Regions from separate parts of the Bradyrhizobium manausense genome, predicted to be linked through region 2. Evidence: riboswitches for the same ligand, from Rfam matches in the RefSeq annotation. Region 2 holds a riboswitch; the other holds the start of a gene.
The links. A riboswitch is a leader RNA that binds a small molecule or an ion and turns the genes downstream of it on or off. The one in region 2 is predicted to bind S-adenosylmethionine.
Positions count from the first base shown of each region.

Region 1: another riboswitch for S-adenosylmethionine. It lies ahead of JQ631_RS17030 (O-succinylhomoserine sulfhydrylase); the one in region 2 lies ahead of metX (homoserine O-acetyltransferase MetX).

Region 1 covers NZ_JAFCJI010000001.1:3,554,565-3,557,969, forward strand. Annotated here, with positions in the region: gene JQ631_RS17020 (PAS domain S-box protein) at 1-359, opposite strand, end outside; gene JQ631_RS17025 (2'-deoxycytidine 5'-triphosphate deaminase) at 462-1,598, opposite strand; SAM riboswitch at 1,679-1,758, shown strand; gene JQ631_RS17030 (O-succinylhomoserine sulfhydrylase) at 1,831-3,027, shown strand; gene JQ631_RS17035 (SGNH/GDSL hydrolase family protein) at 3,148-3,405, opposite strand, start outside.
Region 2 covers NZ_JAFCJI010000001.1:3,272,312-3,275,716, forward strand. Annotated here, with positions in the region: gene metW (methionine biosynthesis protein MetW) at 1-455, opposite strand, end outside; gene metX (homoserine O-acetyltransferase MetX) at 471-1,688, opposite strand; SAM riboswitch at 1,782-1,861, opposite strand; gene JQ631_RS15645 (chorismate mutase) at 2,053-2,901, shown strand; gene hisC (histidinol-phosphate transaminase) at 2,936-3,405, shown strand, end outside.

The DNA of each region.
Region 1 (3,405 bases), 280 kb from region 2:
TCGCGCGCCATTGCGACCGATCCCTGGACAATGCCGCCTGCATCCCGCACCAGCGCGAAGGTCATTTCGATGTAGAGCTTGCGTCCGCTCTTGTGCAGCGCGCGGGTCAGCGTCGGTCGGCCCGCAAGCTTCATCGTCCCGCTGGCGAGCGCGGCCTCAAAACCCTTCCAGTGCGCGGCGCGCAGATGTTCGGGGATGATCAGGTCGAGGTTCTGGCCGAGCGCTTCATCCGCGGTGAAGCCGAACAGCGCGGTGGATGCCCGATTCCAGCGCGTGATCGTGCCGGAGCGATCCGAATAGATCAGCGCGTCCGCGACGTCGTTGAGGATGTTTGCGTCGAGTCGGGATTGATCGGTCATGGCGCCACCTCGTAGCCCGGATGCAGCAAAGCGTAATCCGGGATATTGCCACAAATGAGCTTCCCGGATTTCGCTTCGCTCCATGCGGGCTACAGGATGTGGCTACACCCGAAAATGCTTCGATAGTTTGAGGCCCTGCGCCTGGTAGTTCGAGCCGATGCGCTGGCCGTACATGGCATCAGGGCGTGCCAGCATCTTCTCGTAGACCAGGCGGCCGACGATCTGGCCGTGCTCGAGGATGAACGGCACTTCGCGCGAGCGCACTTCCAGCACGGCGCGGGAACCCTGTCCGCCCGCGCCGGCATAGCCGAAACCGGGATCGAAGAATCCGGCATAGTGCACGCGGAATTCGCCGACCAGCGGATCGAACGGCACCATCTCCGCGGCGTAATCGGGCGGCACCTGCACCGCTTCCTTGGAGGCGAGGATGTAGAACTCGCCGGGATCGAGGATCAGGCTGCCGTCGGGACGCGCCGAGATCGGCTCCCAAAATTCCTCCACGCCATAGCCCGAGCGACGATCGACATCGACCACACCGGTGTGGCGCTTGGCGCGGTAGCCGACGAAGCCAGTGCCCTTTTCGCCGGAGAGATCGACCGAGACGGCCACGCCGCCGGCAAGATCGGCATCATCCATGTCGACGAGACGCTCGGAGGCATGCAAGCTTTCGAGCGCGTCGGCATCGAGGATGGCGTCACCGGTGCGAAAGCGAACCTGCGACAGCCGCGAGCCTTCGCGCACCAGCACCGGAAACGTCTTCGGGCTGATCTCGGCATAGAGCGGACCGTGATAGCCGGCGCCGATCATGTCGAAGCGGCGAGTGCCGTCGGCGATGACGCGGGTGAAGACATCGAGGCGGCCGGTCGAGCTTTTGGGATTGGCGGCCGCGACGATCTCCGGCGGCAGCGCAAGGCTTTCCAGCAGCGGCACGATGTAGACGCAATTGGTCTCCAGCACCGCGCCATCAGCGAGGCTGAACTCATGCAGCTTCAACTGATCGATGCGCTCGGCGACCGTGGCGCCCGGACCAGGCAGGAAGCTCGCACGGACGCGATAGGCGATGTCGCCGAGGCGGAGATCGAGGCTTGCCGGCTGGATCTGGCTTTCGACGAAATCGTATGCGGGCAGGATGAGGCCCGCTTCCGCCATCGCCGCGATCATGCGGTCGGGCAGGATACCATTGGCGTCGGGCGCGACCGTGAACGTCAACCGGGGGTCCTCATCTGGGGTCAAATGCATCCGGACATGCCGGAAATACTAGCCTTTTACGGCTATCCGATGGACGCCTTGACGGAAAGGCCATTGCGGAATATGAGCATCACTTATCCCGTGGTGATTTGAGCCGGCCGGCTTGCAGCCACGTTAAATAAGTCGCTAAACAGGCCGGGGACCTCTGTGATCCCGGCCCGTGGAAGTTATCCAGGCCGGTTTTTTTGTGACCATTTTCAGATGGTCACGCAGAGGAGGTCCTATGTCGAAGTCCCCGGCGTCCGCCGCGCAATATCGTCCCGAAACCCGTCTGGTCCATTCCGGCACCCTGCGCTCGCAATATGGCGAGACGTCGGAGTCGCTGTTCCTGACCCAGGGCTATGTCTACAACAGCGCCGAGGAGTGCGAGGCGCGGTTCAAGGGCGAGGACCCCGGCTTCATCTATTCGCGCTACTCGAACCCGACGATCGCGATGTTCGAGCGCCGCATGATCGAGCTCGAAGGCGCTGAGGCCGCCCGATCGGCCGCAACCGGCATGGCCGCGGTGACGACCGCGATCCTGGCGCCGCTGAAAGCCGGGGACCACGTGGTGGCATCGCGCGCGCTGTTCGGCTCCTGTCTCTACGTCGTGCAGGATCTGCTGCCGCGCTACGGCATCGAGACCACGCTGGTCGACGGTGCCAATCTCGATGAATGGCAGCGCGCGGTGAAACCCAACACCAAGACGTTCTTCCTGGAGAGCCCGACCAATCCAACGCTCGACGTGCTCGACATTCCCGGCATTGCCGAGATCGCGCACGCAGGCGGCGCGCGGCTCGTGGTCGACAACGTGTTCGCGACGCCGATCTGGCAGAGCCCGCTCGCGCTCGGCGCCGACGTCGTCGTCTACTCCGCGACCAAACACATCGACGGCCAGGGCCGTTGTCTCGGCGGCATCATCCTGTCGTCGGAGGCCTTCATCGCCGAGCACATCCACAATTTCATGCGCCAGACCGGTCCGTCGATCTCGCCGTTCAACGCCTGGGTCCTGCTCAAGGGCCTGGAGACGCTCGGCGTGCGCGTGCGCGCGCAGACCGACACCGCGGCGCGCATCGCCGACGTGCTGGCGAGCCATCCCAAGATCGCACGGCTGGTCTATCCGGGCCGCGATGATCATCCGCAGGCCGCGCTGGTGAAGAAGCAGATGCGCGGCGGTTCGACGCTGGTCGGCTTCGAGGTCAAGGGCGGCAAGGCGGCTGCGTTCCGCGTGCTCAACGAGCTGAAGCTCGCAAAAATCTCGAACAATCTCGGCGATGCCAAGAGCCTTGTCACGCACCCCGCGACGACGACGCATCAGCGGCTGAAGCCGGACGTGCGCGCCGAGCTCGGGATCGGCGAAGGATTCATTCGCTTCTCGGCCGGGCTCGAGCACGCGGATGATCTGATCGAGGATCTGACTGCGGCGCTGGAGAAGGCGTGAGGCAATGGAGGTCTCGTAGGGCGGGCAAAGCGAAGCGTACCCACGTGCCTTTATCGCGAGACTCACAGACAGATGGTGGGCACGGCGCTTCGCGCCTTTGCCCACCCTACGGCAGCGGGGTTACATCGGCCGATAGGTCCGCACGTCGGCGGGCACGTTCACGCCGAGCTTGATCTGCCCGACCGAGCGGATGATGTCGTCGCCGAGCAGCTGGGCGAAGCAGGCGTAGCCCCAATCGTTCATGTGCAGGCCGTCGGCGATGACAAAGCTCTCGACCGGAAGCGACTGCTTCTCGTGCCAGTCGCGCATCACCTCGAAGCGCGGGAAGATACCGATGTGACGGAGCTCGGCGACCTTGCCGAGCAGTTTCACCATCTT
Region 2 (3,405 bases):
AGATTTTCCGTGCGCGGCATGTGACCGCCGACCAGGAGCTGAAGGCGCATCCGCCAGAAGCCGAAATTCGGGAACGTGACGATGGCGCGGCGGCCAATGCGCAGGAGATTCTCCAGCACGACCTTCGGCTGCCGCGTCGCCTGCAGCGTCTGCGACAGGATCACGTAGTCGAAAGCGTCATCAGGGTAGTTGATGAGGTCAGTGTCGGCATCGCCCTGCACCACAGCAAGGCCCTTTGCCACGCAGCGATTGACGCCCTCGCGCGACAGTTCAATGCCGCGGCCGTCGATGCCGCGGGTCTCCAGCAGCTGAAGCAGATCGCCGTCACCGCAGCCGACGTCGAGCACCTTCGAGCCCGGCTTGACCATTTCGGCGACCAGCAGGTGATCAGCGCGAAATGGGCCGGACTGTTCCGACGCGAGGCCGCCCAGCGGCAGCGCTTCCTGTACAGACATCGCTAGCCGTCCTTGTCAGTCATTCCTGGCTGTGAGCCCGCGCGCTTTGCCCGCCGATTGCAGGAAGGCACGCGAGATATCGAAGAATTCGGGCACTTCGAGCAGGAAGGCGTCGTGGCCGCGATCGGTTTCGATCTCGGCGAACGACACTCGCGCGCTCGACGCGTTGAGCGCATGCACCAGCGCGCGCGATTCCGACGTCGGGAACAGCCAGTCGCTGGTAAAGGAGACCACGCAGAAGCGGGTCTCGATACCCGCGAACGCTTTCGCCAGCACGCCACCATGGTCGCCGGCGATGTCGAAATAGTCCATCGCGCGGGTCAGATAGAGATAGGAGTTGGCATCGAACCGCTCGACGAAGGACGAGCCCTGGTAGCGCAGATAGGACTCGACCTGGAAATCGGCGTCGAACGAGAAGGTCGGCAGCTCGCGATCCTGCATGCGGCGGCCGAACTTGCGATGCAGCGCTGCATCCGAGAGATAGGTGATGTGCGCAGCCATGCGCGCGACCGCGAGGCCGCGATGCGGATGGATGCCCTGATCGGCGTAAGCACCGTTGTGCCAGTCGGGATCGGCCATCACGGCCTGACGGCCGAGTTCGTGGAAGGCGATGTTCTGCGCGGAGTGCCGCGTCGAACAGGCGATCGCCAGCGCGGAGTAGACGCGTGCGGGATAGGCCGCGGTCCATTGCAGCACCTGCATGCCGCCCATCGAACCGCCGACCACCGCGAACAGCGTGTCGATGCCGAGCCGGTCGATCAGCATCGCCTGCGCACGCACCATGTCGGGAATGGTGATCACAGGGAAATCCAGCCCCCACACCTTGCCGGTGGCGGGATTGATCGAGGCCGGGCCGGTCGAGCCCATGCAGCCGCCGATCACGTTGGAGCAGATGATGAAGTACCTGGCGGGATCGAGCGGACGGCCGGGGCCGACCAGCGTCTCCCACCAGCCAGACTTGCCGGTGACCGGATGCTCATTGGCGACGTGCTGATCGCCGGTCAGCGCATGGCAGATCAGCACCGCGTTGGAGCGATCGGCGTTGAGCTCGCCATAGGTCTTGTAGGCGATCTGGAACGGGGTGAGATCGACGCCGCAATCGAGCCGCAGCGGCTGGTCGGCGCCGAACAGCGCGACCTCTGAACTCGGATGATCGACCTCATGCGACCGATCGTCGGCACTGATCGTGGGACTTGGGATCGCAGGACTTGGGACAGACTTGACGCCAACCATCTCTGACCATCGACCTCGTTCGCGATCGGACTTCAGACCGCCACTGACATCAGGCCATGAAAAACCCGGCCTGAACGATAGGTTCGGCCGGGATCGAAAGCGTCCCCGGCCTGTTTAGCGAGTTTTTTAACGTGGCTGCAAGCCGGCCGGCTCAAATGACCACGGAACAGGCAAAAACCTACCGGCTTGGGCTGATTTCGTCAAGTCGCGGTCCGGATTAGCCAAAATAGCCTCGCCCCGGGCAGCACGACAGGTCGTCATTTCTCTTTGCTTTCGCCGCCCTGACTGCCTAATCAGGACATCGACCGCAGCGGTTCCGGCTTGCCGATCCGCATTGGAATGCCTCTCAACAGCCTTGTCAGATATGTCCCAACGTCCGCCCGCGCCACCATCGCTCCAGGAATTGCGCAAGGAGATCGACGCGATCGACGAGGGCATGCATCGCCTCTTGATGCAGCGCGGCGACATCATCGACCGCCTGATCCAGGTGAAGCAGACCCAGGAGGTGGGCTCGGCGTTCCGCCCGGCGCGCGAGGCCTCCATGATGCGCGACATCGTTCAGCGCCATCGCGGCATCCTGCCGCTCGACACGGTCGAGAGCATCTGGCGCGTCATCATCTCCACCTTCACCTATGTCCAGGCGCCCTTCTCCGTGCATGCCGACGTCTCGGTGAGCGAGCCGGCGATGCGCGATTCCGTCCGCTTCCATTTCGGCTTTACGGTTCCCTATGTCGCGCATTTCAGCGCGCAGGCCGCGGTCGAGGCAGTGGCGAAGTCCAAGGGCGATCTGGCGCTGGTCTCGGCGACCTCCAGCCGCACGCCGTGGTGGCTGGAGTTGGAAGCAGACGGTGCGCCGAAGATCATTGCGCGCCTGCCCTTCGTCGAGCGCGCCGATCATCCGGCGGCGCTGCCTGTGTTTGCGGTCTCGCGCGTCGCCGACAGCGCCGTAGTGACCGAGGTCGAGACGTTCAGCGTGCGCGTCTCGGGCTGGAACGCCGAGGTCGCGCGAACGCTGTCGCCGTTCGCCGACATCGTGGCGGTGCCCGATACCGCCTTCGACGGCGCGGCATTGCTGGTCTCGGTCACATCAGACACCAGCATCGAGAAAATCAGGGCTGCCCTGATTGCAGCGGGAGCCTCGGTGCGGTCCACGGCCCTCGTCGGCAGCCACGCAACGCGCTATACGGTGCCCCCGACCGGGTCGAAATCGTAGATCGCGTACCGCTTAGCCTATCCGGAGTTGAAGAATGTCCCGCCCCGTGCCGAATCCCGGCATTCTCGATATTGCCCCCTACACGCCGGGCAAGACCCCGGTCGCCGAGCCCGGCCGCAAGGTGTTCAAGCTCTCCGCCAACGAGACGCCATTCGGACCCTCGCCCAAGGCAATCGAGGCCTTCAAGCACGTCGCGGATCACCTGGAAGATTATCCTGAGGGAACCTCGCGCGTGCTGCGCGAAGCGATCGGTCGCTCCTTTGGCCTCGATCCCAACCGCATCATCTGCGGCGCCGGCTCGGATGAGATCCTGAACCTGCTCGCCCACACCTATCTCAGCCACGGCGACGAGGCGATCTCGACCACGCACGGCTTCCTAGTCTACCCGATCGCGACCATGGCGGTCGGCGCCAAGAACGTGGTCGCGGCGGAAAAGAACCTGACCTGCGACGTCGACGCGATCCTGAAAGCAGTGACGCCGAAGACAAAGCTGGTCTGGCTCGC